Regions from separate parts of the Endozoicomonas sp. SCSIO W0465 genome, predicted to be linked through region 2. Evidence: riboswitches for the same ligand, from Rfam matches in the RefSeq annotation. Region 2 holds a riboswitch; the other holds the start of a gene.
The links. A riboswitch is a leader RNA that binds a small molecule or an ion and turns the genes downstream of it on or off. The one in region 2 is predicted to bind thiamine pyrophosphate.

Region 1 (15,664 bases), 270 kb from region 2:
ACGGATTCTGAAAAAGCCGGACTCTGGTCTTATGTGACCTCAGGCAAAAACAACCGTTCATGATTTTTTTCATGAGCGGTTGTGTTTTATCGAAAGGAGGATTACAATTTCCGCCTTTCGACCTGTTGGAAGTGTCTTTGGGTGCGTGAGTGTTTTAGCTTTGCTGGATTGCTCCATTTCAAAGGTGTTTTCTCAGGATGAAAGCAGCCATTTCTGAAATAACGGATTTTCTGGCGTTTCAATATGGTGACGTGTTTCAGTTTAATCAGTTCTTGCTGAGCAATCAGGAATGATCAACCGAATAGCTGTTGCACGGTTAAATGTAATAACGGAGACGATTGAATGGCCCGTATTGCTGGCGTCAACATTCCAGATAACAAACATGCCGTTATCTCGTTGACCTACATTTTTGGTATCGGCAAAACTTCAGCTCAGCAGCTTTGTGCTGCCACTGGCGTTAACCCGTCTGCCAAAGTATCTGATCTGAGCGAAGATCAGCTGGAATCCCTGCGTACTGAAGTTGCAAAACTGAACGTAGAAGGTGACCTGCGTCGCGAAATCAGCATGAACATCAAGCGCCTGATGGACCTGGGTTGCTACCGTGGCCTTCGCCATCGTCGCAGTCTGCCGGTTCGTGGTCAGCGCTCGAAGACCAATGCCCGTACTCGTAAGGGTCCGCGCAAACCGATTCGCAAATAAGCACGTTGCATTTCTCAAGAGAAACTCCTTATGTTGAGCTTCTCTGTAAAGGTTTTTGTTAAAAAAAATCTCTTTGAAGAGAGCAACGAACTTTTTAATACAGGATTTGTTCTGATATGGCAAAGCCAGGTACTCGTACACGTAAGAAAGTTAAAAAGTCGGTTGTGGATGGCATCGCCCATATTCACGCCTCTTTTAACAACACTATCGTGACAATTACCGACCGCCAGGGTAATGCACTGTCCTGGGCAACTGCAGGTGGCTCCGGCTTCCGTGGTTCCCGTAAGAGCACTCCGTTCGCTGCACAGGTTGCAGCTGAGCGTGCCGGACGTGCTGCCGCTGAGTTCGGTCTGAAGAATTTGGACGTGAATGTTAAAGGGCCTGGTCCAGGCCGTGAATCCGCCGTACGCGCGCTCAACGCTTGTGGTTTCAAGATCAATAACATCACTGATGTTACCCCGATCCCACACAATGGTTGTCGTCCGCCCAAGAAGCGTCGTGTATAAGCAGGAGACCGGTAAATGGCTAGATATATAGGTCCTAAGTGCAAACTGTCTCGTCGTGAAGGCACTGATCTCTTCCTGAAGAGTGGTGTTCGCGCGCTTGAGTCAAAGTGCAAGGCAGAAAATGCTCCTGGCCAGCATGGCCAGCGTCGTGGTCGTCTTTCTGACTACGGTGTTCAGCTTCGTGAGAAGCAGAAAGTTCGTCGTATCTACGGTGTACTGGAAAAGCAGTTCCGTAACTACTACAAGGAAGCTGACCGTCTGAAGGGCGCTACAGGCTCAAACCTGTTGCAACTTCTTGAGGCTCGGCTTGATAATGTGGTTTACCGCATGGGATTCGGTTCTACCCGTGCAGAAGCACGCCAGCTGGTCAGCCACAAAGCTGTCATGGTTAATGGCAAGACTGTAAACATCCCGTCTTTCCAGGTTCGTCCTGGTGACGTAGTTGCTATCCGTGAAAAGGCAAAGAACCAGCTGCGCATCAATGCAGCGCTTGAACTTGCTGCCCAGCGTGGTTTTTCCATCTGGGTAGAAGTAGACGCCAGTAAAAAAGAAGGTGTCTTCAAGACGCTGCCCGAGCGGAGTGATCTGGCGGCCGACATCAACGAGAGCTTGATCGTCGAGCTGTACTCCAAGTAAGGGATAGACAGTTAGGTGGGGTGTAACATCCATGCAGAATTCGGTTACTGAATTTCTAACCCCTCGACATATTGATGTTGAGGAAATCAGTCTGACACGGGCAAAGGTCACCCTGGAGCCGCTGGAACGTGGTTTTGGGCATACCTTAGGCAATGCCCTGCGTCGCATTCTTCTTTCCTCTATGCCCGGCTGTGCCGTGACTGAGGTAGAGATTGATGGCGTGCAGCATGAATACAGTGCTATTGAAGGTGTTCAGGAAGACGTTATTGAAATCCTGCTCAACCTGAAAGGCCTGGCTATTCGCATGACTGGCCGTGACAGCGTTACTCTGACTCTGAGCAAAAACGGTGAGGGTGTCGTCACCGCTGCTGACATCCAGCTGGATCACGATGTTGAAATCGTGAATCCTGATCATGTTATTGCCCACATGAATGACAAGGGCAAGCTCAACATGAAGCTGAAGGTTGCTCGTGGTCGTGGGTATGAATCAGCCGACAGCCGCCGTCAGGATGAAGAGGAAACTCGCGCTATCGGCCGTCTGCAGTTGGATGCCACCTATAGCCCTGTATACCGTGTTTCCTATGTCGTAGAAAGTGCTCGTGTAGAACAGCGTACTGACCTCGACAAGCTGGTTATCGACCTGGAAACCAATGGTACCCTGGATCCTGATGAAGCCATCCGTCGCGCTGCTACTATTCTGCAGCAGCAGTTGGCGGTGTTTGTGGATCTGGAGGGTGTGTCCGAGCCAGAGCCGGTGAAGGAAGAAGATGAGGTTGATCCAATTCTTCTTCGTCCGGTTGATGATCTCGAACTGACGGTACGTAGTGCAAACTGCCTGAAGGCAGAGAATATCTACTACATTGGTGACCTGATCCAGCGCACTGAAGTTGAGTTGCTCAAGACCCCGAACCTGGGTAAGAAGTCCCTGACTGAGATCAAGGATGTTCTGGCCTCCCGTGGTCTGAGCTTGGGTATGCGTCTCGACAACTGGCCACCTGCCAGTTTGAAGAGTGACGACAAGGTTTCTGCTTAATTGCGGCTGAGGGTTGCCACTGTGGCGCTTTTCATTACTAAAAGCGAGGCAGCTCTCAGAAAGAAGAGGAAGTTTGTGCCATGCGTCATCGTAAGAGTGGCCGCAAGCTTAACCGGAACAGTTCTCATCGCAAAGCGATGTTCAAGAATATGGCTGCTTCCCTGGTTGAGCATGAAGTAATCAAGACAACACTGCCAAAGGCTAAAGAGCTGCGCCGTGTTGCTGAACCGCTGATCACCCTGGCTAAGGAAGACAGCGTTGCTAACCGTCGGCTGGCGTTCGATCGTCTCCGTAACAAGGCTGTGGTAGGCAAACTGTTTACTGATCTGGGTCCGCGTTTCAAAGAGCGTCCGGGTGGTTACATCCGTATCATCAAGTGTGGTTTCCGCCATGGTGATAACGCGCCGATGGCTTATGTCGAGTTGCTGGACCGTCCTGCTGCTGAAGCGGTAGAGTCAGCTGACGACGAGTAAGTCAGATAAAAAAGCCGGGTTATCCCGGCTTTTTTATATGCAGTCTCTTGTCCCCTCCTGAAATCCTCACCCTGCTTATAACAGTAGTAAAAGAATACCATTGGAATTAAAGTCGCCTGTCGTATTACTAATGTAACCTGATAATCGGTTAATCCTGGTGAGTTCAGGACAAAAAAAGAACTATTAATACTTTTGATGATCCAATCTTCAGGATCAATTTTATACAGGTATTAATAATGTTTCCCCCTTCTGATCATTCCCGTGTCGTAACTCGACCCATGCAAGCTTATCCGGAGCAGGCAGCACGAAGCAGAGAGCCTAAAGAGGCTGTTAAAACGCTTCGTGAGCTGAGCAAAAGGGAAGCTGGCTTGGCAACTGAGTTATATCTGGAGCTAAAAAACAAGAAGCATAACACCAATACTGACCTGGCTTGCCATTGTGCGGTAAAACGCAGCCCCCAGTCCGATACGCTGGTTGGATTTAAATGGCCGGGTAAAAACCCGGTAATCATACAAGTGCATGACAAATCGAATAAGTATATTGGCCGTGGTGCATTTGGTTATGTTTATGAAAGCAGTCAGTTAGTCATAAAGCATGGCCGAAGTTGGATAGTGCCTGAGGGTGACCAATATAAAAGAGTGATGAAGATTCAGGAGGAATCTGATGATGCACAAACCGAGGTTAGCTTTCAATTGCAACAACAGGGAACATTAGGAGCCGGGATTATTAATGGTGTTCGATACCTGGACCAATTACGGCTTCCCGGAGAAACATTGAAGTCTTTCTTTCAAAGGCCTGATTGGCCATTGGGAGAAAAGTTTGAGTGTGCTGTGGCTATTCTTGAGTGTGCCCAGAACTATGTAGTGGGTGATAAATTACATCCCGATCTCAAGCCAGATAACATGATCTATGATCCTGCGAAAAAGCAGGCCGGCTTTATTGACAACGCACATGTACGAGATGTTCACGCTCCTGCAGACATCAGGCCAGAAGGACCGCGCGGGACACCATGGTTTATCGCTCCTGAACAGTATTCAGGCATGCATATGTCACAAAAATCGATGGTGTTTTCTTTGGGGATTATTTTATTAAACCTCTTCTCTAATACTCCTGACCATTATGAGGCCGCAAGGTCCAGAGCGGTAGATGGATTACAGCCTGAACTGCATCCTGAAAAGGTGCTCTCAGGGCTGGCGCAAACGAATGAAGGTTTTGTCAGGCAGTTTGTGAGTTTTCTTCTTGAGATGGTTGCTAATGACAAAGAACTTCGCCCGCAGATGTCGGTATGCCTGGCGCAGATGACGGCGTTTCAAAGTGCTTTCCAAGTAATCAGCACGTCTGAAAATAAAATTATGCAGCAGAATGAACAGGTAAACCACTTGCAAAAGCAGCTTTCTCTGTTAAAAAAGAAGAACGCTGCAATGAAGCTTGATCATAAAAGTCAGGAAGAGATTCGCAGGCTCACAGCAGAGGGTGACAATAAACAAAGACTTTTGCAGGAAACGCTCCTTCAACAGGAACAAACCCTGAATGATATGAAGGAGGCGCAGAAAAAAGAGTTGGACGGCATGATGAAGGAGCAGAACAAGGCGCTTGATAAGGAAAAACAAAGAAACAGGGAGCTGCAGCAGCAAGCAGTTCTTCTTGAGCGAAGGGCAAGAAATGCTGAAAGTTGTCAGAAACACCTGTCAGAGAAATTGCAAACGATGACTGTCGAAGTTGAGCAGCTGACAGATGAAGCCAAGCGGATGGAGTTAAACCTTGACAGTCACTGTCGAACGGTAGATGAACTGAAGGGCGTGGTTTCAGAGGTTGAGAATCGCAAACTTGAGGTAGAGCAAGCACGAGTTAAGGCAGAGGAAAAAATTACTAAATATGAATTGGCGTTGGAGTGTGAGCGAAACGACCATAAAAAGTCCATGGATAGATTGCGTGAGGCTGTAGCCCAAAAGAAAAAACTGGAGTCTGAGAAGGTATCTGAAGCCGAAAAAGTACACGAACTGTCATGCAGATTGTATGAAAACCTTTATGCTCCTCTGGCCAGTTTAAAAATACTGGCAAGTAACCGGGCTGATGTGGATAAAGCTGAGTTTGCCAAGAAACTTCCCGGCATTTTAGAAGCACAGCAATCCTATTTTGTGAAAATCATCTACCTGAATGATCTTGCCAAATCCATTTTTTGTAATGAGACCATTGATGGAGCCGTTAAGCCATACACGCATCACTCCAGTTTCAGGCCTTTTTCATTATATTCACGGCGCCAACAAGTTGATTTTACCGATACTCAGCGAATGCATTTGGAGGCTGTGGTATCAGAAGCAAAAGTGTTGGTAGAAAAAATGTTAAATGGTAACGAGGAATGTAAGCGGAAGGTTTGCCAATTTTTACAGGAAGGTTTTGCGGCACGGGTTCAATTCACCGATGTTTTCACAAAAGACAATGGGTGGGTTGAACCGCTGATGGCCGCTACGCCCGGAATTGCAAAATACCGGTTTACGCCAAAACAGGTGGCAGAGTTCAGTCAATCTCGTCTCTGTAAAGAATTTAACGATGGCAGGGAGGGTGATCCTGCTAAAAGTAAACAACTTACCGGTTTTATGACGAGTCTGGAAGGAATGAATGAAACGGATGCTGCCAAGAGTTTACTGAAGATGCTGCCAGGCAAAGCACCTGTTGATAAGTTGGTTGCTTTAGAGCATGAGTTTTTGTCTATTCTTACCAGACCCAACGCTTATACCAGAGGGGAGCAGGGGACTGCTGCCTGGTTAGCTGAATCGATGTGGGAAATCGTTGCTGGAGAAAAGTATATTCGAGAGGATATCGATTCACCATCGGCGACTAAAATGAGACATATTGCTTTGCTGCGCTCTGGGTATGCTGAGGCTTTAACCTCATTGAAGGATAGGGAGTTGACATCCCCGGAAGTTGAAGTTCTATCGAACAGCCGCCTGGTTAGATTCTCTCCCGCGCAATACCAGCACGAACTTCAAAACTTTCAAAATGAATTGTTGTATACAGTTACCACACTTCTGGAATCCAGGCAGAACTTTGAAACCTATAAGGATTACTTGTGCCAGAAGTATTCGGCGAAATTTGCTACTGTGTAGTGCCGATATGGTTTTGCAGGTTTAAAATGGGTCTTTTAAAGTGAGGGTGGCCGACGGAGCAGAGATACCTTTGCAAACCTCAAGAAAACCTGTCGACAATATGGATTTTCTTTCTGGCACTATACGACGCACTATGTCGAGATACATAGCCTATTCCTTTTGTTAGTTGTTATATGAAATTTGGGGATGGCCTGCCTGAACCATGGATGAAAACAATGTTCATCTTAAGTTCATGGTGCATTGTCTGAGATGACCTCTTTTGACAAACCGTACTGATTTTCCATGAAGCAACTGATAGCTCTTCCTCTTCTGCTGGCCTCCATCTCTGCTGTGGCCGGGCCTTATTTTAACGCCGGTTATGGTGTTGGCGTCCTCTCCCACGATAAAGAGGTGGTCTTCAATGACGGCACCCATCTGGCTCTGGACAACTCTGACCTGATATTTGCCGTTGGCCCGGGCTATCGCTTTGACAACAACTTTGGCCTTGAAGTCAGCTACAGCCAGTTTGATCAGGATAACTCCAAAAGCCAGTACCTTGGGGTCGACTCCCTGATGCGTCGGGAAAAGGAGTGGGAAGCGAATATGAAAGCGAGACAGGTCGCCATCAAACCTGCCTATTTCTTCGATCTTAGCGACAGCTTTACTTTAAAGGGCACCCTGGGCCTGACCTACACCGAGTATAAAACGTCAGGTGTTAGCTATATTGAGAACGAATCTATCCTTGATGATGACCGTGAGTTTAATCAGCATGTGGGAACCATCCCTGAGCAAAAGAATAGTGCCGTGGGCGTAATTGTCGGTTTAGCTGCCGAATATCAGCTGTATAAAGGGTTGCATATTGGTGCAGAAGCTAACTAGTTCTCGTCCAAAAACACAACCAATTGAAAACTGTAGATTTTATCCTGAAAAATTAAGTGGAGCCCTACTGCTATCTGGCGACTAAACTTCCCAAGAGCAAGAAACATAAGGGATTGCCAAAAACAGAGGACTCCAAATGCGCAAAAAACGCAACCCGCAGTGTAGTATGGAACTCCATTACGTACCTCATGAAATCTGCTCCCAGCTTTCCGGTATCTCGCAATGGCTTGACGCCCATCCACAGTTCAATGACTGGATTTATGAGGACTTAAGTTCTGGTGATAAACAGAACACTGGGCGGAACGGACTATCAGCAGAATCCGTTCTTCGTGCGGCACTCCTGAAACAGTATTTGAATTGTGATTATGACTACTTGTCGTTTGTTTTGATGGACTCCATGCTCTTTCGAGACTTTTGTCGCCTCGAACCAAACCAGCGCCCCAGTCGCTCCAGTTTGCATGGGCTCATCAGCCTTCTTACTGCATCTACATGGGAACGGATTAATAACTGTCAGCTAATGACCGCTAAAGATCAGGGTATTGAAAAAGGGCGCACTGTGGCTATTGACAGCACAGTCACCGAATCGGATATCAAACCTCCTTGCGACAGTGATCTTTTAGCCAGTTCCGTTAAAGAAATTTGTCGGCTGCTGGAACGGGGACAAACACTGACAGCGACACCGCTTTATGAATATACCCATCACAACCGAGCCGTAAAAGATGCGGCCAGAAAATGCATCTACGCTGGCAAAGAAGAGCGGCATCAGCATTATAAAAAACTGCTGCAGTTGACCCGAAAATCCCGGAAGGTACTTATCGAAGCTACTGTCACGCTAGCAAACGCCCGTCAGCAGGGGCAGTGTCTCCTGGCTGATGATGCCGACAAGTGGCAGGCCGATGTGGATCACCTGTTACCCCTGGTGGATGCAATAGTCTCCCAGACAGAGCGCAGGGTCTTTAAGGGTGAAAAGGTGCCAGCCCAGGAAAAAGTGGTTAGCCTGTATGAACCCCATACGGATATCATCGTAAAAGACAGGCGGCAAGTACAGTATGGCCATAAACTGAACCTGGTTCAGGGAAAAAGTCGATTGATCCTGGACCTGGTTATTGAGGAAGGTAACCCAGCGGATTCGGACCAATTCATTCCGATGATGGAAAGACAAAAAGAAATTTATGGTCGTGTACCTCGCCAGACAAGCGGTGACGGCGGATACGCGTGTCGCGCTAATTTGGAAAAAGCCAAGGCCATGGGAATCAGCGATGTAGCTTTTAATAAGAAGCGCGGACTTGAAGTCGAAGAGATGACTAAAAGTCAGTATGTGTATAAAACGCTCTTTCGCTTCCGGGCAGGTATTGAAGCGGGAATTTCGTGGCTAAAGAGATGTTTTGGGCTATCACGTTGCCACTGCAAGGGTTCTGAGCGTTTTGATTCTCATTGCTGGTTATCGGTGGTCTGTTACAACCTGGTGATTCTGGCCAGACACCCGGCACCATCCTGATAGCCACCTCCACGCTACATGAAAGTACCTTTCCAGCATGGTGGGAGGATGTTTTCTGCCTGCTTTTCGCGTTTTTCTCCAATATCCGTCCCAGATTAGAGAAAAAAAGGGAAGAGTTTTTGCGGCTCTCTGGAATTTCAGGAAATATCAAAACGCACGTACAATCTAATTATGATTGCCTGATGCGTTTTTGGACGAGAACTAACTATCACTACGATAGCATCGCCAGTTCAGTGCAACTGATGGGTACTCTTGGTTACCACTTCTAAGAGGCTGTCTGAGGGTAGACCCCATCTGGGCGACCCCGTCCAGGCGACTCCGTCCAGGCAAACCCAAAGCGAGGATGGCAGAAAATTAAGGATGAAAATTCCGTTTTTTGCGGTGAATAGCAATTCTATCCCCCGAACAACATGGAATTTTGTGGCCAATATACTGTACTGCCACCACGCGATTGCATGAATGCAGAAGCCAGAGTAACGCAGAGGCAATACCATTGCCGGTGCAGCTGTTGGCAGGATTCCGGGCTCTTTTATGATTCCTGATGCCAAAAAGGCATACCCATCGTTGGTGTTGAGGGCTTGGCCACCTCTTTTTCAGGCATTGCCTGCGCCTCGTAGGCTAATCTGCCCGCTACTACACTGCTGGCAAAGGCTCGCGCCATCTTAACCGGATCACCCGCCTGTGCAACGGCGCTATTGAGTAATACCGCATCAAAACCGATTTCCATTGCCTGAGCAGCATGCGACGGTAAACCGATACCAGCATCAACCAATAACGTTGTATTGGGTAAACGCTCGCGGATAGTTTTTAACGCATAGGGGTTTAATAACCCTTTCCCTGTACCAATCGGTGCTCCCCAGGGCATCAATACTTCACACCCTAAATCGACCAGGCGTTGGCACACTACCAGGTCATCGGTGCAGTAAGGTAGCACTTCAAATCCGTCATCCATCAGTATTTTTGTGGCCTCCAATAAACCAATAGGGTCGGGCTGCAAATTGTAGTCATCGCCAATCAGCTCAAGTTTGATCCAGTTGGTACTGAATACTGCACGACACATTTGTGCCAGCGTTATCGCTTCTTGTACGCTGTGGCATCCCGCTGTGTTGGGCAATACGTGAAGCCCCATGTCTTTAATTAACTGCCAAAAGTCACTGCCTGCTTCTATCGTTCCCTGGCGACGCAACGATACCGTTACCACATCAGCGTTTGAGGCTTGAATAGATGCCTGCATAATTGCCGGGGATGGATACAATGCAGAACCAATTAATAAGCGGCTCGACAGTTCCTGGCCGTATATCGTTAGAGGGTTATCCATTCAGCCACCCTGAATTGGCGATACTATTTCGACTTTATCACCATCTTTTAATTCATAACTTTCATAGCCCGAGCGGGGAACAAAGGATTGATTAACGGCAACGGCAAAGTGCTCTTGCGTTTCTATCTGTTGAAGTAAGGATAATAAGTTCATTTTTCTGGCAACTGATTGTTCAGCGCCATTAATAAATAATTTCATCTTCCACTCCATTAATTGATATGTGACAGCGCTATATCCACGACCTTGGGCGCTAATAAATAGCCATGCCTATATAAGCCATTGATCATGATGTGATTGCCTTTCGTTTCTACCAATGGACGATTATCGGGTAAGCTCGGCCTTAATCCTGCCCGCATATCCACTATTTCTGCTTCAGCAAAGCCTCTGTGTACGGTATACGCTGATGAAAGCAGCTCCATGGCAGAGCGCAAGGTGATTGGCTTATTTGACTGAGATTCAATTTCCGTGGCACCAATGACGAACTCATGATTGGGCTTTGGCGCAATATAAATTGGATAGCGTGGGTGCATTAAACGTATCGGGCGATGTAATGTGACCTCAGGTGCGTACAGACGAACGACTTCGCCACGTACCCCGCGAAGCCCACAGAGGTCTCTTTTTGCCCCCAGACCACGACAGTCAATGACGTAGTCATACGCTTGCATACACACTGAGTCGGCACTTTTTTCCAGGAAGCGTACTTTGTCTTTAACCTGTTCATAACTGGCAATATAAAAAGCACGATTATCCAGCTGTCCTTCACAGGGAAGAAATATACCTTGGTGAAAACGGTCGGCAAGTTCAGGCTCCAGGTCCGCTATGCGACTGTCAACAATTTCAGGTTTGATACCATTTAGCGCTTTTAAACGGTGTCGGAACGACACCAAATCGCCGCGGTCCTGCTGATGCGCGATCACCAGACTGCCAGCCTGCTGGAAGAATACCGGGTGATCCAGACGCTCCAGTATACGCTGCCACATGGCTATGGCTTCAAGACCCATTTGCGCCAGATCCTGTTCACACAACACGGACTCTGCCAATGGCGCCAACATGGCTGCCGCTACAAAACCGGCACTTTGTTCACCGCTGATGTTGCCGGTTTCGTAGATATCTAACTGGTGATCATGGTAAAGCGCTAACGTCGCCAGGCGACCGGTTAATCCAAAACCTGAAATCGCTATTTTTTTTCGCTGTTTTGACATCTGGCACCAAAATCTGAAAGCCGGGAAACAGGCACGTTAATACGTGCCTGACACGACAAAACGACACCGTTACTTACACAATACCATCACCTACACAACACCCTGATTGGCATTGACTTGCTGGTAGATTTCAGCACCAGACGATTTGAACTCCTCTGATTTCGCTCTCATCCCCGCTTCAATGTCGATCATCTTCATTTCAATGGCGTTTGCATCAGAAATATCGACACCCTCTTTTTCGAGCCCGTTGGCATAGTCGCGAACTTCCCGGGTGATTTTCATCGAGCAGAATTTTGGCCCGCACATTGAACAGAAGTGGGCAACTTTACCGGACTCTTTTGGCAAGGTTTCATCGTGATATTCCAGCGCCCGGTCAGGGTCAAGACCCAGGTTAAACTGGTCGTACCAGCGGAACTCAAAACGCGCTTTGGACAAGGCGTTATCACGAATTTGTGCCCCCGGGTGGCCTTTGGCCAGATCCGCTGCATGGGCTGCAATTTTATAGGCGATCAAGCCCTCTTTTACGTCTTCTTTATTGGGTAACCCGAGGTGTTCTTTTGGCGTTACATAGCACAACATCGCCGTGCCATACCAGGCGATTTGAGCCGCACCGATACCCGAGGTAAAGTGATCATAGCCCGGGGCAATATCAGTGGTCAGAGGGCCGAGGGTATAGAATGGCGCTTCATGACAGTGTTCAAGCTGCTCTTCCATATTTTTTTTGATCATGTGCATGGGCACGTGCCCCGGGCCTTCAATAAAGACCTGCACATCGTGTTTCCACGCTATTTTAGTGAGTTCACCAAGGGTGCGAAGTTCTGAGAATTGTGCCTCGTCATTGGCATCGGCCACGGAACCGGGGCGCAAACCATCACCCAGCGAGAAACTGACGTCGTATTGTTTTAAAATTTTACAAATATCCTCAAAGTGTGTGTACAGGAAGTTTTCTTGATGGTGCGCTAAACACCATTTAGCCATAATCGAACCACCCCGGGAGACGATACCGGTTACCCGCCTGGCCGTCATGGGTACGTAGCGAAGCAGTACACCGGCATGAATGGTAAAATAGTCAACACCCTGCTCAGCTTGCTCGATTAACGTATCGCGGAACACATCCCAACACAGCTCTTCTGCAACACCATTTACCTTTTCAAGCGCTTGGTAAATCGGGACTGTGCCGATGGGTACCGGTGAGTTTCGTACAATCCATTCACGAGTTTCGTGGATGTAACGGCCAGTCGACAGGTCCATCACCGTATCGGCACCCCAGCAGGTTGACCATACGAGCTTTTCTACTTCTTCTTCAATGGAGCTGGAAACCGCTGAGTTACCAATGTTTGAGTTTACTTTTACCAGGAAGTTCCGACCAATGATCATCGGCTCAGATTCCGGATGATTGATATTGTTCGGCAGCACAGCCCGACCCCGGGCAATTTCCTCGCGCACAAATTCAGGTGTAATAAAATCGGGCAGTTGGGCGCCAAACGATTCACCCTTGTGTTGCTGGGCAAGAATATCCTCACGAATACGTTCACGCCCCATATTTTCCCGGATTGCCACGTACTCCATTTCTGGCGTGATAATGCCCTTTCGGGCATAGTGCATTTGGGTAACGTTTTTACCAGGTTTGGCGCAGCGAACAGTGGGTAAATGTTCAAAACGTAAATGCTCCAGGCCTTCATCCGCCATACGCTGCTGAGTGTATTGAGAAGTGACCGAAGCCAGCTCCCGGGTATCATCCCGACCTGCAATCCAGGCTTGACGGAATTTAGGTAACCCTATCTGAACATCAAGCTCTGCTTCCGGGTCTGAGTACAGTCCTGATGTGTCATAAACACGTACCGGGTCGTTTTTTTCATAGATTGGATTATCTTCGGTGCCACCGGCAAAGGTGTCAGATAAACTGATTTCACGCATACCGACACGAACGCCGGGGTTATCCCCAGTGACATAGATTTTCCTGGAGTTTGGAAATGATTGTGTTTTGAGATGGTAGATATAATCAGAAGCCGCCTGTCGTAAATCACGACGGCTGATTTGATTTGCTGAACTTGTATTACGTTGTGACATGACGTACCTCTAATTCATTCAAATCGAGTGACGGTCTTGCCAAAGTTCGTGACAGATGGAATGCGTATTCGCCCGGGGATAGAAAGCACAACGAAAAGAGCTATACAACAAGAGGGTTTGTTTGCCAAATGGCAAGCAAATACTGACGGTTAAACATCTTGTTCCCTACGTAGATACTAATCTATTCAGGTTCACGGATCCCGTATACACGATCTCAGCCATTTCACTTAAGGAAGAGGCACTCCGACAAGTAACGGTTATCATTATATGTTCTTATCCGGGGAGGGGCAAAAAATAGACTTTTTTTGTCGAAACCAATGGGTGGCGATTTTTGGCGCCTTAAGAACGGGTATGATGCAGCATACGGGGGTTTTAGCTATCGATTCAGCTATTTTGATTCCTTTCCGCTGGAGGTTCTGGCTTTTGTGAGATGCTGATTTCAAAACAAGGGGTTTTTGTCTTTTGATTAACAATAAAAGCTTTAAAAGGTTTATCAAAAGAGTGCGTTTGTGGTGCACAGCGTTCAGTCAAAACAAGCGTTGCGGCAGACGCTTCTGTACCGTATTCATCCACATTAACCGATGCCTTGTGTATGATATTGCCAATATGAAAGGCACTGCCTTTAGTGGCTGATGCAGACAGCTGGCTGAAGTCGGCCTCTGCAGGATCAAAAGCTTTCTGTAGCAGTCTGGCTTTCTGCAGGGGGCCTCTCAGTTGCCAGGCACTTGCCAATCTGAAACCGGGAAAAACAGCGGTAACCCGACGACCAACAGCCTCAGTAAATATGGCCTTACTCACCTGTTCATACACCTCAGGTGCATTCAGGTTTGCGGCACCCTCATTGCCAACGGGCATGGCCAGCAGCAATCCATACTGATTGCCAGAATAAGGAGACCAGGCCACTGCCCAGTCTTGTCCCTGAATTTTGCATTGTCTGTAGTTGACGTTGTTAACCATTACTGCAGGAATATTGTGGTGAACCTGTTGGTCACCGTCACGAAAATCCATTGTTGTTTTGCTGGCGGTATTTTGCCAGTGACCCTGAAAATGCAAGGCATTAAGGATAGCCATAAGGGCCGGAGCCGGTAGTGGTTCACTGAGTAATGAATCAATCATTCCGCCGGTAGATTCACATGTCAGGCGGTTAATGTGATCCATAAATGTGTTTGTGCTCAGGTCACTGCGCGACTCAAAAATCGACCTGATATGACCATCAGTCTTGCCAAAAGACGTCAGAGAGCCATTCTGCAGATTGTTAAATTCGGGCCTGAGTGGAAAATCATTACAGACATACACGGCATTCACCATTTTTATCTGATCACTCCCGGCCAGGGATTGGCCCAATTGCTGCAAACCTGCCAGAGATTGAATGAGGTCACCGGGTTTACCGCCTCCCAGCAAATGAGCCATTTCTGTGCGAGTGTCACCACCGGCCCCACAGGCTAACAGAGTCAGGGGATAGGCGAGGGAAAGGGGGGAGATAATGAAGTTGCCGGGTTGATCAACGGCAACCGCAGGGGATAACAAACGGACCAACTGAACTATCGGCGAATTAATGGTTTGCCAATACGAATCATTTTGCGGGCATGCTTTTAGTGATTTTAATGCGGCTTCAAGTCTTTCTGAGCAACAAACGTCGTTTAAATCTGTACGTACGGGGCCAGAGTTATTCCCGGCCATTGAGTGACATAAACGCCTATTATCGTCTTTGTTTGACTGACCAGCACAAACCATCCATACCGGCCTGTTTTGCACAAGGCTTCCGGTGTCTTTCCTGTTAGTCTTTATCAACGGATTAGATAAACCTGCCGTTACCATGGTTGCTCCTGCCATAGCAGTAACATTGCGGAACCATGCTCTGGCAGTATTGCTTGTCCCTGCTGTTGCGCTAAGTCGGCCAAAGCACTCCATTGTCCTGCAGCTGCCAATTGCTGGCTGCAAAAGCTGCAACATGTGGTTTGTATTTCTGGCATTATTCACTGAGTACATTCCACTCATCCCGGTTGTACGGACAGACATTTACAGAGCAGACCATCAAAACCATGTATATTTACAGGGCTTTTCGCAGGAGTGTATGCCGGACTTGTGTATTTTCAAGGTAGGGGGTGTTTAAAGTTCTTCTGGCATATTACGCCTGTTTGAGGATTGTCTTACGGTCACAATTGACGTTTAATCCCATTCGGTTTCATCTCATTTATCCCGGACCAGGTATGATCAAGTGTCTGCATCATGTTGCAATTATCGGCAGTGATAAAGCCGCATCT
Region 2 (15,664 bases):
GCCACCAGTTTGGGGGGAAGGTTGGGGTCTGCTGGTTCCTGAATATTGACCTTGAGGCCCAAGTCTTCGAAGTAGCCATTCTCCCGGGCAATAATGATGGGGCCGTGGTCAGGATTGACAAACCATTCCAGCATCAACGTCAGTTCTTTAAGTGCCTTTGCTGACTCAGTATCGGATGCCCGGCTGCTCGTGCTGGCATGCAGGCTGAAGGACAGCATCAAGGTCATTGCCCACAGGACGGTATATTGGATCAGTTTTTTCATTACTTATTCCTGAGAGGTTTCCGGTTGCCACGGAATGAGCCTGCGCAAAAGACGGTCGGTCGTGTAGTAAAGGGTGACAGAACAGAAGGCCAGCACGGTCAGGGCGGCGAACATCTGATCAACCCAGAGTCGTGCATTGGCCTGCAGCATGAGGTAGCCAAGGCCAGCGCTGGAGCCAACCCACTCCCCGACAACGGCACCGATCGGCGCAACCACAACGGCTACCCGCAACCCTGATGCCAGGGCTGGCAGTGCTGCAGGCCAGCGAATATGGCGAAGAATGGCAAACCGGTTTCCGCCCATGGTCTGGGCCATATCCAGCCAGCCCTGATGAGTGTGACGCAGTCCGTCATAACAGCAGGTGGCGACGGGAAAGAAGATGACCAGAATCGTCATCACCACTTTGGAGGTCAGGCCGTAACCAAACCAGAGCATCAATATCGGTGCGAGGGCAAATACCGGAATGGCCTGGGTAATCAGCAGTGGCGGCAAGAGCCAGGGTCGTAACGCGGTAAAATAGACGAGAATCAGCGCCAGAATAATGCCCAGCAGAACGCCGAGCAACAGGCCCAGTAGCATTTCACTGAGGGTCACCAGCGTGTGTTCCCACAGCAGGCTGGCATGCTCAACCATGCTGTTGGCCACTTCCAACGGACCGGGAAGGATGTAGGCAGGCATAGCAAAGGCAACCACCAATGCATGCCATAGAATCAGGAGACCAGAAAGGACAATGAAGGGTTTGATGGAATCTTTCATCCCTGACTGTGCTCCTGAAAAGAAAGTTCTCCTGATTGATCATCAAACGACTCATGACGTAAACGATCCAGCAGTTTGCCCTGTAATGTCATCAGGCCGTGGCTGTCCAGTGACCGGGGTGTCTTGCCCGGTGGGGTAATGGCATCCGTCAGTCGGGCTGGATGCCCCTGCAGGTGATAAACCGCGTGACCGAGGCGCAGGGCTTCCAGTGGATCATGGGTGATCAATAACACGGTACGGTGCTGCAGCAGCTCACAGGCAAGATCCTGCAGGTTGAGTCGGGTGATGGCATCCAGTGCGCCGAAGGGTTCATCCATCAACACCAGTGGCCGGTTTTCCATCAGCGTCCGGGCCAGGGCCACCCGCTGCCGCTGACCACCGGACAGGTGCTGGGGCAGAGCATGCGCTTTTTCTGACAGGCCGACCTTCTCCAGGATCGACATGGCCCGGTCCTGAACCTCTGCTGATAAGCCCGGGCGGCGTTTGAACACATCGGCCAGATGGCGACGCAGGCGCTGCCCCAGGGTGATATTGTCGAGTACTGAAAACCAGGGCAACAGCAGGTCCTGTTGCGCCATCCAGGCTATTCGGTGATTCACCGGCAGGCCGTCCTGACAAGTGACCTCTGCCGTTGTCTCGCCCGCCGGCAAGCCGGCAATCAAACGCAGGAGGCTGGTTTTTCCCACACCGCTGCCACCGAGCAGGCAGGTCCACTGGCCGCCCTTAAGGGTCAGGTTAAGGTCTTCAAAAACACAGAGGTTGCCAAATTTCAGGGTGGCGTTGTGAATCATCACATCAAACATGCGTTTGTGTATTCCTTATGATGCGCGTTATGACCAGCTGCGGTAAAAGTGATGAACCGGACCGTGGCCAGAACCGATGTTCAGATCATCGGCGTGGGCAATGGCTCCGGAAATATACTCTTTGGCAGACCTGACGGCGTCCGTCAAAGGGTAATCCCTGGCCAGCAAAGCGGTTACAGCAGACGACAATGTACAGCCTGTGCCGTGGGTATTCCGGGTTACTACCCATGATGATTCGAGCTGGTGCAGGGTCTTACCGTCATGGAACAGATCAACAGCCTTGTTGTTGCCACCGTCTGAGGAAAGGTGACCACCTTTGAGCAATACGGCACTGGCTCCCAGATCCATCAACGGATCAACCATGGCGATCATGGTGGCCAGTGACTCCGGGCGCGGACAATTCAAAAGAACCGCCGCTTCCGGCAGGTTGGGCGTGATCAGTGTGGCTTTGGGAATCAGCTTGCGACGCAGGTTATCAATGGCCGCTTCCTGAAGCAGAACATCACCGCTGGTGGCCACCATGACCGGGTCAACCACCAGATATTTCAGCGGGTAATCACTGACAGCGCGGGCAACCGTATCAATCACTTCTGGCTGGCTCAGCATGCCCACCTTGGCGGCAGAGACCGTCAGGTCGGCAAAGACAGAGTCCAGCTGCTCACGGACAAAGGCGGGTGAGATGTCAAAAATACCCTGAACACCCAGCGTGTTCTGTGCGGTCAGCGCAGTGATCACACTGCAGCCGTAGGCACCAAGGGCTGAGAAGGTTTTCAGGTCTGCCTGAATGCCGGCACCACCACCACTGTCAGAACCGGCAATGGTCAATGCGATTGGTGTCGAAGACATAAGCTCGCGCCTCTCCACAAGAGAAACTCCATCGGTCATCATTGGGACTGGCGGGAAAAGAGGGTGAGGCGTTGGGTTAAACTCTGGTTCCTGTCGAGAATATTGCGCCATGCCGGGGCAATCAAAGGCATTGCATAACAGGCTTGCACGGAGGTCAGTACATCAGCGTTTTATCAGCTCTCAGGCCCGTCGGTTTCCTACGCCAGCATTATCTGGTTCAGGTTCTATGGGTCTATCTCAGTTCTGCCTTGCATTGCAGGATGGCAGAACACCCCAACCAACTCCGGTCGAGTCTATGGGGTTTGCTATAAACTGTCCAGTGAGTTGAGTCAATTGACGCTTATCCGGCCTTGCGGATTAACCAGAAATACAGAGGGTAAGGCAGGCTTCTCAGAAGCCCGAGGATGGCGGCGAAAATACGGGGGAATCGAATTTCGAACTGGCGCCCCTTCATCCCTTTGACAATCAATTCCGCAGCCTTATCCACCTCCATCAGAAAGGGCATGGGGAATCGGTTCTTGCTGGTGAGTGGGGTTTTCACAAACCCCGGGTTGATCACTTTGATATCAATGCCCACGTCAGACAGCTCAGTATTCAGGGATTCTGCCATATTGATCAGGGCCGCCTTGCTCGCGCCATAGCCCGCTGCTCTGGGCAGCCCACGATAACCTGCCAGAGATGCATTCATGGCAATGGTTCCTTTGCCTCGCCCGGTCATATAGGTGATCAATGGCTCAAGGCAGTGGCAAACGCCCATCAGGTTCAGTTCCACCTGTTGACGCACGGCATCACTGGTAAACCCGGTTGCCGGACTGGGGATATAGGTTCCAGCATTGAGAATGGCCTGATCAATACCACCGTGCTGCGCAATAATCTTGTCTACCGTCATCTTTACCGCAGCTTGATCCGTAACATCCAGGGGGTAGGGAGCAATACTGCCGGTCAAGTCAGTTGATTGATTGGCCAGTGCTGCCAACCGTTCCACGTTTCGGGCACTGGCTGCGACCACCATTCCTGCCCGGGCCATGGCGATGGCAACCGCCTCACCAATGCCCTGACTGGCGCCGGTGATCCAGATGACCGGAGGGTTGGCAGGCGGCGTTAAATCGTGGTGAGAATTCATGTCTGCACAGCCTCTATTGCTTTTCGTCAGCGGCTTTTTCTGGGGTTGCTTTTGCAAAAGCAACGGTCAGGGTGCCGAGCTTAATACCCCATTTGCTCATGGTCGCAATATTCAGTAACACGCCATCTTCCTGCAGGAACATCCAGTCATCAAAGGTAACCACCCACTCCCGGCCACGGATGGGCAGCCGCATCTGGTATTTGAAATTAAAGGCATTACCGGCACTTTGCCCAATGGCATGACCAACGATATCTCCGGCGGTTCCCTGGTAGTGTCCGTCACTGAGCATTTTGACCTTCCAGATACGTTTTGATTCGGTACCGTCTGAATAGATGAAATCCTCATTCAAAGTCAGCACATCGTCTTTTACTTCACCGATCATCAGTACTTTAAAGCGCTGTTGTACATTGCCAAACCGGTCCTGAAACATGCCCCAGGCAACGGTTTCTCCGGCAAAGTATTGTTCAATTTTCAGGCTTGGTTCGCTGCCTGCATAATCTTCAATATTCATGGTCGAGCACCCCGTCAGCATAATCGTCATCATAAATAGCAGGGTCAGGAGTCGCTCTCGTCCTGACTTCCGATCTTTAATTGTTGTTAACGTGACTGACATGACATTGCCTCCACGGGCTCTACAGACACCGGTTTGCTCAGCTTGTAGAGACAAACATCAATACTCTTGAATTGAAAACCGGTAGCGCAGTAATCCAGGTAGAACTGCCACATCCGTTTAAATCGTTGATCAAATCCGAGTTTTTCAATGGTGGGCCAGGCGGTAAGGAAATGCCGTTTCCACTCACCCAGGGTTTTTGCATAGTCAAGCCCGAAGGAAAGCCTGTTGGTGATGGCTAACCCGGCTTTGCTGGTTTGCTCTTTCATTACCCTGTCACTGGGCAGCATACCTCCCGGGAAGATGTAACGCTGGATAAAATCGACACCACGGCGATACGCCTCAAAGCGGGCGTTATCAATCAGGATGGCCTGGATAACCGCAGAACCTCCGGGTTTCAAACTGTTGTAGATTTTTTCAAAATACGTTGGCCAGAGCTCTTCACCGACCGCCTCAATCATTTCGATGGAGACGATGTGGTCAAACTGCCCATGGATATCCCGGTAATCCGTGAGACTGAATTGGTGGGACCGGTTGTCAGGCAGCGGTTCTGTGCGAGTGTCTTTGTCAACGTCTTGGTAAACGTCTTGGTGAGCGCGCTGTGCATAAGCCAGCTGTTCTTTTGACAGTGTGATCCCATGGTAAGCGCCATTATGTCTCTGGCTCAGTGTGCGGGCAAAGCCTCCCCAGCCACAGCCTATTTCAAGAACGGAACTTCCCGGACGCAGCTCAAGCCAATCGACAATGGTGTTGTATTTATTACTCTGCGCCGTTTCCAGGTCCTCATGCTCCTCAAGATAAAGGGCACTTGAATAGGTCATGGACGCATCAAGCCATTGCCGATAAAAGTCATTGCCCAGGTCATAATGGGCGGCAATATTGCGACGGCTGCCAGAGCAGCTGTTACGACGCAACCTGTGCAACAACCGGTTGAACGTATTGCTGAGCCAGTTGGATGCCATCACGCCCTGCAGGTTGTCCTCATTGACCATTGCCCAGTCGGTCAGTGCTCTCAGATCCGGGGTGCTCCAGTCACCGTTGATGTAGGACTCTGACCAGCCCAGTAATCCCTGGCTGCTTTGCTGGATTAAACCCACTGGATTATGGATCTGCAGGCAGGGAATGGGGGTGCCTGACTTGAACTGCCCAACCATCACGCCTTCATTGCCATCAATACGCAGCTCTATTCTGCTCACCCCGGCCTTGATCAGACGTTTTTCCAGCCAGGAAAGGACTTTTCTCAGGGCAGGGAACAGCGGCTTGGCGGTTATTTCCGTGGAGCTGGTTGAGTTCATCTGTTTTTCCCCCTGTTCGCTGCATTTTTTTCTTTTGCTATGGGCATTTCTGCCCGGCTGTGACTGAAAAAGAAATTTCTGGGCGTATGCGTGTGAATGGCTATGCCCTTGAGCCATAGCCGCAGGGCTTCCCAATGGATAGCAGCTATAACTTTCAGGGTTTGCAGTGGCAGCAGCATGGTCTGTTTTACGATAAAGCCATCGCTGATGGGTTGGCGAAGACCTTTGAAGACGGCAGTGAACAGCTTGCCATGGTTGTTATTCAGATTGATGCCAAGGGTGACATACTCTTCTGGCGGCCGTGTACGAAAATGGTAATAGCAATCCATGGGAAAGAAGGGGGACACATGCAGTGCTTTGTCAGCCTGCTGTTGAACCACATGCTGCTTAACCATTTGCTTTTTATGATCTATCGTCTGGTGATCGTCTGGCTGGTCTTCCGGTCCGACAGCTGCCACATAGGCGTGTCTTTCCCCGAAGGTATTACTGACTTCATAGACGATCGCTGTCAACCGCTGGTCCCGATAGCAAAAGTACACCGCCAATGGATTAAAGGTGTAGCCAAACATCCGTGGGTAACAAAGCAGACTGATGTTGTCCGGTGTTTCAATGCTGTGGTCTTGCAGCAACTGGTTAATCTGTTCCTGCAATGGTGTATCTGAACCATCGCCATGGTCACGGGGGTAAAACGACACCACATTAAAACGGTTGATGGAAAACAGGGTCAGCCGTTTATCCAGCGCATCCATGTCATCCAGATCCAGTAACCAGGAGGCAACACGATAAGAGAAGCGATGCTTTTTCGGTTTGAACCGGTGGTGCATCAATTGGCCCACATAGATAGAACAACCAGGGTAAGACTCCATTCTCAGGATTCCTGCTTTTGAGGTTCAGACGATGCCAGTTGGGTGTTGGAGAAGTCGGGGCCAAAAAAACTGTGTCCAAAAAGATCCGGACGGTGAAGTCGGTCATTTTCTCCCTTAACCTGCCAGGGTCGGCGAATGCCACCAAGGCTTTCCGCAACAGCAAGGCCGGATTGTAGCCCATCTTCATGGAAGCCATAGCCCATCCAGGCACCACAATACCAGGTCCGGTTTCTGCCTTGGAGCTCCCAGAGTCTTTGTTGCGCTTCAATAGCGTCACGATTGAATACCGGATGGTCATAAAGATAGCAGCCATGAATCAGATCAGTGGCAGGCTCTTGTTCAGGATTCAAAGTGACAAACAGTGGGGGACCGTCGAGGTGCTGCAGGTTATTCATCCAGTAAGTGATCGCAGGACCATGCTCCTGGTCTTTTTCTTTTTTAGTGGAACCAAGATAGTTCCAGCTGGCCCAGGCCTTTTTGTTCTCAGGCATCAACTGCTCATCACTGTGCAACAGCGCTTTATTCCGTTGGAAAGTGAAGGCTCCCAGCAAGTGCTGTTCAAATTCATCGGGCTCGGACAGTAAATTCAACGATGTGTCCGCATGACAGGCCATAACCACATGGTCAAAGTTCCAGTCTTTACCCTGGAAATCGGTCAATTGAACCCGGTCAGGGAAGCGCTTGACCTTCCTGATGCAACGGTTAGTGAGTGCAGATGCGCCCAGCTCATCAATAATACGCTGGACATATTCACGACTGCCGCCTTTTACCGTCTGCCACTGTGGACGATCCGACAACTGAAGCAGGCCATGATTTGAGCAGAAGCGCAGAAAGGCCAGGGCAGGGTAGTCGAGCATTTTGTCCGCAGGTGTTGACCAGATGGCGGCGCCCATGGGAATAAGATGGTCATGGATAAACCGTTGGCTGAAACGTTCACGATGCAACAGCTGGCCAAGGGTCAACGAGGCATCAATGCCTTTTTCATGCCCAAGGCTGCTTTTATGCTCAAGGCTGCCTTTATGCTCAAGGCTGCCCAGCCATTTATCACTGTTGCGATAAAAACGCAGAATATCAGCCAGCATCAACCAGAACCCCGGACGTAACAGGTTTTTCTTCTGTGCGAATAATCCCGATAAATCAGTGCCGGCATACTCTGTAGCCCCATTATTAAGCGATACAGAAAATGACATATCCGTAGGGACAAAAGGCACCTGCAGGTGTTTGAAAAAAGCAATCAGATTGGGATAAGTTTTTTCATTAAACACAATAAATCCGGTGTCTACAGGAGTTGGCTCCTTATCACCAACAGAGACGGTATGACTATGTCCTCCAAAGCGGTCGTCCTTCTCAAATAGGGTAACGTTGTGCTGCCTGGACAGTAACCAGGCACAGGATAGACCGCTAATACCGGAACCAACGACAGCTATATTCATTCCTTTAGTAGACACAAGTGAGGCTCCCTGTTGCTTTTATTAGCTATTGAAAGACCTGAAAAAGACATTTTGAGGAAGATGCCCTACGAACACAAAGGTCTTTATTAAAGCAGTTAAGTACTGTTAAGAGCAATTACGCACAGAGTGGCATAATGGTTCACCAATGAACCTTACCCATCAAAGATCAGGATGGCAGCGCTTCTGAAACATTACCTGTTTTCTGGCCAGTCATGTTGGATACCTGCCAGGCTGCATAGCTTTTTGGCCTGCTCATATTTGCCCATAACCTCCCAGAGCCTTACCAATGCCAGATCGATAATGTGCTTGCCGGAGGGTTTGCACAGCTCAGCCTCTGGCATGCCCGGTGTCTTCTGGCTCATGGCCAGCAGCAGCTGTTCGGCCAGTCCATTTTTGCCGATGACCTGCCAGTACCTTGCCAGATCGATATCGTACTTGCCGGAGGGTTTGCACAGCTCAGCCTCGGGCATGTCGGGTGTCTTCTTGCCCATGGCCAGCAGCAACTTTTCAGCAGGCCCGGTTTTGCCCATGATCTCCCAGTGCCTTACCAGATCGATATCGTACTTGCCGGAGGGTTTGCACAGCTCGGCCTCGGGCATGTCCGGTGTCTTTTTGCCCATGGCCAGCAGCAACTTTTCGGCCGGTTCATCTTTACCCATGATCTCCCAGAGTCTTACCAGTGCCAGATCGATATCCTGTTGGCCAGAGGGTTTGCACAGCCCGGCCTCGGGCATGTCGGGTGTCTTGCTGGTCATGGCCAGTAACAGCTTTTCGGCCGGCCCGGTTTTGCCCATGTCCTCCCAGAGCACGGCCAGTGCCAGATCGATATCCTGTTGGCCGGAGGGTTTGCACAGCCCGGCCTCGGGCATGTCGGGTGTCTTGCTGGTCATGGCCAGTAACAGCTTTTCGGCCGGCCCGGTTTTGCCCATGTCCTCCCAGAGCATGGCCAGTGCCAGATCGATATAGTGCTGGCCGGAGGGTTTGCACAGTGCGGCCACGGGCATGTCTGGCGTCTTTCTGCTCATGGCCAGCAACAGCTTTTCGGCCAGCTCATTTTTGCCTATGGTCTGCCAGTGCCTTGCCAGTGCCAGATCGATATCGTGCTTACCGAAGGGTTTGCACAGCCCGGCCTCGGGCATGTCGGGTGTCTTCCTGCTCATGGCCAGCAGCAACTTTTCGGCCTGCTCGTTTTTACCCCTGGCCTGCCAGAACCTTGCCAGATCGAGATCAAGCCTGCCGGATGGCTTGCACAGTTCGGCCCCGGGCATGTCGGGTGTCTTCCTGCTCATGGCCAGCAGCAGTTTTTCGGCCGGGTCATTTTTGCCCATGCCCCCCCAGAGTCTGACCAGTGCCAGATCGGTATCGGGTTTTCCGGAAGGAGTGCACAGCCTGGCTTCAGGCATGCCCGGTGTCTTCCTGCTCATGGCCAGCAGCAGCTTTTCGGCCAACTCATTTTTACCCATGGCCTGCCAGAGTCTGACCAGTGCCATATCCATTTTGTGCTTGCCACAGGGTTTGCACAGTTCGACCTCGGGCATGTCGGGTGTCTTCCTGATCATGGCCAGCAGCAATTTTTCGGCTGACTCATTTTTTCCCAGTAACTGCCAGTGCTTTGCCAGATCAATATCGTGCTTGCCAGTAGGTTTACACAGCTCAGCTTCGGGCATGTCGGGTGTCTTCTTGCTCATCGCCAGCAACAGCTTTTCGGTCGGCCTGTTTTGACCCATAACCTCCCAGATTCTTGCCAGTGCCAGATCGATATCGTCCTGCCCGGAGGGTTTGCACAGCTCGGCCTCGGGCATGTCTGCTGTCTTCTTGCTGATGGCCAGCAGCAGCTTTTCGGCTGCCTGATTGTTGCCCATCGTCTTCCAGAGTATTGCCAGGGTCAAATCGATATCGTGCTTGCCAGAGGGTCTGCACAGCACGGCACCAGGCATGTTGGGTGTCTTTCCGATCATGGCCAGTAGGAGTTTTTCGGCCGCCTTGTTTTTGGTCATGACCTGCCAGAGTCTGGCTAACGTGATGTCAAGGTTGTGATGCCCTGAAGGTATTGCCGGATCAACAGGATTTCCTCTAAAGGACAATATGATGACTTCTGCATCCATATACTTACGAGCATCGTGTTGATCTTTAATTGCTCTGGCCAACCCCGTGACAACGTTTACCTGTATATTCTCAGGCAGATGTTCAAGGCAACTTTCATATATTTTTCTGAACTCCATCTCAGCCCGGTGCGGAAATGTTCTAAGTAAGTCATACGCTCTGCGTATTACCCCACCCGATTCAGTAAATTCAGCAGGAGTTGCCGTTTGACTTGAGACACTATGAAATCGGTGTGGGTCTTGAATGGAAAAATGCTGAGGCTGAACCGGAACACAGTCCGGTAGTGGTTGGTAAGCAGCAAAATAATATGGATCAGCAAATGCACCTTGCGCCACTGACAGCGTTTGTTGTGGATAGTAATACGCTGTTGGATCCCGGGACTGACTGTATAAATAAACCGGCATACTGCTCCCTGGTTGGGGTTGGTACAAAGCAACGCGGTGTCCCGCAAATACGTTTTGCCCCAATGGAACGGCATAGGAAAAATGGTGATCCTCCGTTGGTATCGGGGACGGATTGGATAAATACACCAGCGTACTGCAGATTGGTTGGAGTTGGTACCAGGCGATACTATATCCAGCGAATAAGATTTGCCCTGCAGGCACAGCCTGAGAAGAATAGAAATCTTGCGCTTGAACCTGAGTCTGATGGTTGCAATACACTGGTGCAATGGCTGAGTTATGATGGCTGTTAGCAGAGTTGTCTGTGGGAAGCATAGAATGATTGCTACTCTGGCTGACAATGGGAAGATCCCCGGATATATCGGTGTTTTGGTACCTCTGAGAGGGCTATCGCAATGGGTATTCCTGTTATTCCCCAGACTGGCCATGCAACACCTTGTTAATAGATGAGATAAAAAAATATAAGTTCCGTTATTATTTTTCGAAAAATTATTGGTAAATATGTGAAATATCAAGACAAGAAAAACATCTCCAACAGAAGAAAAATTTTAGGACACAACCTTCATTAATGGGGGTATTATGATGGGCAGTGACTGTACTTACAGTGAAGAGATCCCTATTGGCACTTTTTACGTATAGGCAGACATGTATAAGAAAATTAAAGAATTATGGTGCATCTTCGGCTTATTGAAACCTCTATGGAATCCAAACCTGATCAGGCGGTGCAAAAGCAGGACTTCAGGCAGGTTCTGGTTGATCTGGCGAAAAGTCGCGATAAAAAGCTGTTTATACAGCTTTATGACTACTTTGCTCCGCGGCTGAAAAGCTTTCTGGTCAGAAAAGGTGCAAACGAAGAACTGGCAAAAGAGCTGGTTCAGGAAACCCTGCTGTCGGTCTGGCGCAAGACATCCAGTTATGACCCCGGAAAAGCAACGGCATCCACCTGGATTTTTCGAATTGCCAGGAATCTGTGGATTGACCGACTTCGTAAAGAAAAGCCCGACATGCTCTCACCGCTGAACAGCTATCCCGAGGCAGGTTACTCACCCAGTATGGCGGTCTGTGATTCAGGGCGTTTGCAAGATGCCTTGGGCGCTCTGCCTCAGCAACAGGCTCAATTGGTTTACAAAGTGTATTACGAAGGAAAATCCCATCGCGAAATCGCTGAAGATATGGATATGCCTATTGGCAGCGTAAAATCCGGCCTCAGACTGGCTTTTGATAAATTACGGGTGCGCATTGGAGGTGAGTCATGAGCTGCAATCACCACCCCGATGACAGTACCCTGCTGTGCTATGGCGCTGGCAGCTTGCCGGATGCGCTTGCCATGGTAGTCGCCTGCCATCTGGCTGTCTGTGACCAGTGTTATGACAAGGTTGTGGAAGCAGAACAGATCGGCCTCGGTCTGATGGAGCAGGAACCCGTGGAGTCCATATCCCAAAGCTCCCGGGACTGGATGCTGGCCATGTTGGATGAGTCTGTCGATGATGCCGGTTCTGAAGTCGGTAAAACATCGGATGTTAACTCAGATATACCAGAGCCACTGTGCCCGCTGATTGGCCATTCGTTCAGTGATCTTCACTGGCGTACCATGGCCCCCGGTATGAAGCAATTTATCCTGCCTGCCTCCCGGGGCAAGCTGCGGCTGCTGAAAATTGCTCCGGGCACATTCATGCCCTCCCATGGTCACAGCGGTTCTGAACTGACCCTGGTGCTCAAGGGTTCCTACAGTGATGAGCTGGGGCGCTTCTCCGTCGGAGATGTGGCCGATGTGGACCCGGATATGACCCATCAACCGGTTGCCGATACCCATGAAGGCTGTATCTGCCTGATTGCAACGGACGGCCCTCTCCGCTTTAAAGGGTTGGTTCCACGACTCTTGCAACCATTTTTTCAGCTATAAATGCTGCAAGTCAGGTCTTTGGCAAGATTTATTGCTATTGACCTGAACTTTTTTCTCGTCGAACCTGTCAAAAAGTTTTCAGAGTAAATCCAGAGAGATCGTTCCATGACGCTTACTGCCCTCGTCGTAGTTGCTGTTGCATCACTGCTGTCTTTTGCAATGGCGTGGTTTGTTTGCCGACAGACCCACCAAAGCCTGAAATTGCAAACGGAGCGGGAAGTGGATGCCCAGCATCTGCAGATTGCCCAGCTGACCGAGCAGAACGCCGACCTGCAGGACGAGCTGATCGAACAGAAAGTGGTCATGCAGGAACAGCTGGATGCAGGTAAAGCCCTGCTTCAGAAAGAGACTTCACACCTTAACGAGCAGATCAGTCAACATCAGATCAAGGCTGGACGTCTTGAGGCCATGCTGATTTCTGAGCGCAAACGTGAAGCGGAGAAAAGCAGGGATCTTCAGGCGCTGGTTAAAGAGCTTACGGCTGAGCGTGCTGGCAGAGGCCAGGCTGAGCAGCGGGTAAAAGAACTGGAAACCCGTCTTGAAGAGCAGCAGGCACAGAACCAGAAAGCGCTGCTGCAGTTGCAGGAAAACAAGGAAGCCCTCAAGCAGGAATTCAAACACCTGGCTCATGAAATCTTTGAGGCCAGGGGTAAAGTGCTCTCTGATCAGCACCATGAACAACTGCATTCACTGCTGGCACCGTTCAAGGAGCAACTGGGTGAATTCCGCAGCAAGGTTGAAGAGGCCCACCGGGAAGACAGTGTCAGCCGTGCGGCACTGAAGCAGCAGTTGGAAACCATGCATCAGCTCAACCGTAAGATGACGGATGATGCAGAGAGCCTGGCCAAGGCATTGAAGGGGGATAAAAAGCTCCAGGGCAACTGGGGTGAAATGCAGGTTGAGACCATTCTTGACAGCAGTGGCCTGATTAAAGGGCAGGAATACCAACGGGAACCGAATTTCAGGGATGAAGATGGCCAGAATAAACGGCCTGACTTTATTGTCCATCTGCCGGAAGGCAAACACCTGATTATTGACTCCAAGGTATCGCTGGTGGATTACATGGCCTTTGTTAATGCTGAAACGGATGCCGACCGTGATGCTGCCATGGCCCGCCATATCCAGAGTATTCGCAATCACATCAACAGCCTGAATCAAAAAGATTATCCCAGCCTGCCAGAAATCAAGGCGCCTGACTTTGTCTTTATGTTCATGCCCATAGAGCCGGCATTTATCTCGGCATTCCAGTATGACCAGAAGCTGTTCAATGATGCTTTTGAAAAGCGCATCGTTGTGGTAAACCCGACGACCCTCCTGGCAACCCTGAGAACCGTGGCCAACCTGTGGACCATTGAGCGGCAGAATGCCAACACCCGTAAGCTGGCTGACAAAGGTCGCCAGGTATACGATAAACTTCGTATTTTTGTTGAAAAGATGGAGAAACTGGATATTCAGCTGGGTAATACCCGCACCACTTACGATGATGCCATGAGCACACTGAAGCACGGTCGCGGAAACCTGATTGCGCAGGCAGATCAGTTCCTGGCACTGGGTGTTCGGGTCAAGAAGGAGTTGCCTGCCAAGACTCTGGAAACCGCTGATTTGGAGCCACTTGAGGCAGAAGAGTTATTAGCGCTTGAGGCTGAAATACAACCTGCTGAATATCATCAGAACCCTGGCTCGCCTGAACCGGCTCAGACTCATGCAGATGACATTGATGACATTGATGACATTAGAGATGAGCCTGCTGCAGAGACAACTCATCAACCGTTAACGGTGGCAGAGAGTTCGATGCCTGATTTCGCTTCACTGGAGACGGAGCCTGGCCCGGAGTTTGCGGAAGCGACCACTGACAACTTATACCACACAGCCCCTCCATCGGAGGACAATACCTTGTCAGGTAAAAGTGATCTTCCGGGTACGCCAGACTTTTCTGCGCTGGAGTCCAGGCTTTCAGAACTGGGCAGTGATTTGCCATCTCCTGAAGGGGGGCTGCCTTCTCTTGAAGCTGAACTGGCGAGGTTGGAGCAGGAGCATACGGAATATTCCTGGTCTGACTTTGAACAGCAGTTCCGGCCAGAAGATCCCCCCTCAAAGTAACGTCCTCTAATAGCGTATTTATCCCCACTGTGCCTCACATGAGATTTCAGTAAGCTAGCATAACTCTGGCATACCTGAAATCTCAATCCCGGCACACTCCAATGAACACCACGATAAAGGCAGACCTGGTACTTCTGCTGGTAACTCTGTTGGCCGCGTCTGGCTGGCTGTTCTCCAAATTTGCCATCGGGGGAATGCCTCCGCTGGGTTACATCGGCATCCGTTATATGGCGGCTGCCCTGTTGTTACTGCCCTTTGCCGCAAGACAACTCTTCCGGCTGAACAAAAAACAGCTGTTCATCTGTGTGATGGTGGGATTGATTCAGACCATGGCCATGTATCTCTGGATTCAGGCGGTGGACAGTTCTGATCGCCTGGGTGAAGGGGCATTCATCATGAGTCTGTCCATGATTATGGTGCCCTTTATGAGAAGGGTGCTCTATGGCAGCCGGATTGACCGCTTCACGCTGCTTGCCCTGCCATTTGCCATTGCCGGTATTGCCTTGCTGGCATTGAAAGGACACTGGGAATTTGAGCCAGCCCAGGGGCTTTATCTGATAGCGACCCTGTTTGTTGCCCTGCATTTTGTGTATACCAATCATAATGCGCCAGGTATCCCGTCCATGGCCCTAACCTTTATGCTGTTGCTGGTGCCAGGCGTAGTGGGCATGATCATCTCCTTCACTACGGAAAGCTGGCCGGCACAGATTGCAGCAGACACCTGGGGTTGGGTGGCCGCAGCGGTACTGATGGCCACCAGCCTGCGCTATTTCCTGTATACCTGGGCTCTGAAACAGTCAGAAGCAGGCCATGCTGCGCTGATCATGGTGATTGAGCCGGTATGGACTGCGGTAATGAGTGCGATCTGGATGGGGGAATCCATGACTGCCCGGAAGCTTTTCGGTTGTGGGTTGATCTTTATGGCCCTGCTGGTTGCCAGATGGCGTTATATCTTTAAGCCTGCTATTTCCAAATCACAGCGGGTTCCGGAATAGTGCATTCAGAATAAACTGGTAGCGGCTTGCCACCGGGCGATGCCGCTTATGAGTCAGGTAGATGGTTTCATAAATTATCAACACCATCAAAAATGATAATTTTTTGTTCTGGAAATAAGCTTCTAAACTGATGTCATTGATCCTGAGGT

Region 1: linked by a shared signal. The riboswitch ahead of thiC (phosphomethylpyrimidine synthase ThiC) and the one ahead of thiD (bifunctional hydroxymethylpyrimidine kinase/phosphomethylpyrimidine kinase) in region 2 are both predicted to bind thiamine pyrophosphate.

Annotation. Positions count from the first base shown of each region.
Region 1 covers NZ_CP092417.1:936,390-952,053, forward strand. Annotated here, with positions in the region: gene rpsM (30S ribosomal protein S13) at 343-699, shown strand; gene rpsK (30S ribosomal protein S11) at 816-1,205, shown strand; gene rpsD (30S ribosomal protein S4) at 1,221-1,841, shown strand; gene rpoA (DNA-directed RNA polymerase subunit alpha) at 1,873-2,874, shown strand; gene rplQ (50S ribosomal protein L17) at 2,955-3,347, shown strand; gene MJO57_RS03960 (hypothetical protein) at 3,584-6,454, shown strand; gene MJO57_RS03965 (AcfA family outer membrane beta-barrel protein) at 6,737-7,312, shown strand; gene MJO57_RS03970 (ISNCY family transposase) at 7,449-8,810, shown strand; gene MJO57_RS03975 (thiazole synthase) at 9,340-10,128, opposite strand; gene thiS (sulfur carrier protein ThiS) at 10,129-10,326, opposite strand; gene MJO57_RS03985 (FAD-dependent oxidoreductase) at 10,338-11,330, opposite strand; gene thiC (phosphomethylpyrimidine synthase ThiC) at 11,421-13,400, opposite strand; TPP riboswitch at 13,546-13,656, opposite strand; gene MJO57_RS03995 (serpin family protein) at 13,785-15,380, opposite strand; gene MJO57_RS04000 (VOC family protein) at 15,506-15,664, shown strand, end outside.
Region 2 covers NZ_CP092417.1:667,026-682,689, forward strand. Annotated here, with positions in the region: gene MJO57_RS02865 (ABC transporter substrate-binding protein) at 1-263, opposite strand, end outside; gene MJO57_RS02870 (ABC transporter permease) at 267-1,019, opposite strand; gene MJO57_RS02875 (ABC transporter ATP-binding protein) at 1,016-1,822, opposite strand; gene thiD (bifunctional hydroxymethylpyrimidine kinase/phosphomethylpyrimidine kinase) at 1,850-2,668, opposite strand; TPP riboswitch at 2,846-2,954, opposite strand; gene MJO57_RS02885 (SDR family NAD(P)-dependent oxidoreductase) at 3,009-3,791, opposite strand; gene MJO57_RS02890 (DUF3833 domain-containing protein) at 3,805-4,404, opposite strand; gene MJO57_RS02895 (cyclopropane-fatty-acyl-phospholipid synthase family protein) at 4,389-5,696, opposite strand; gene MJO57_RS02900 (DUF1365 domain-containing protein) at 5,693-6,562, opposite strand; gene MJO57_RS02905 (NAD(P)/FAD-dependent oxidoreductase) at 6,565-7,995, opposite strand; gene MJO57_RS02910 (lipopolysaccharide assembly protein LapB) at 8,205-10,010, opposite strand; gene MJO57_RS02915 (sigma-70 family RNA polymerase sigma factor) at 11,216-11,773, shown strand; gene MJO57_RS02920 (ChrR family anti-sigma-E factor) at 11,770-12,420, shown strand; gene rmuC (DNA recombination protein RmuC) at 12,526-14,520, shown strand; gene MJO57_RS02930 (DMT family transporter) at 14,622-15,515, shown strand.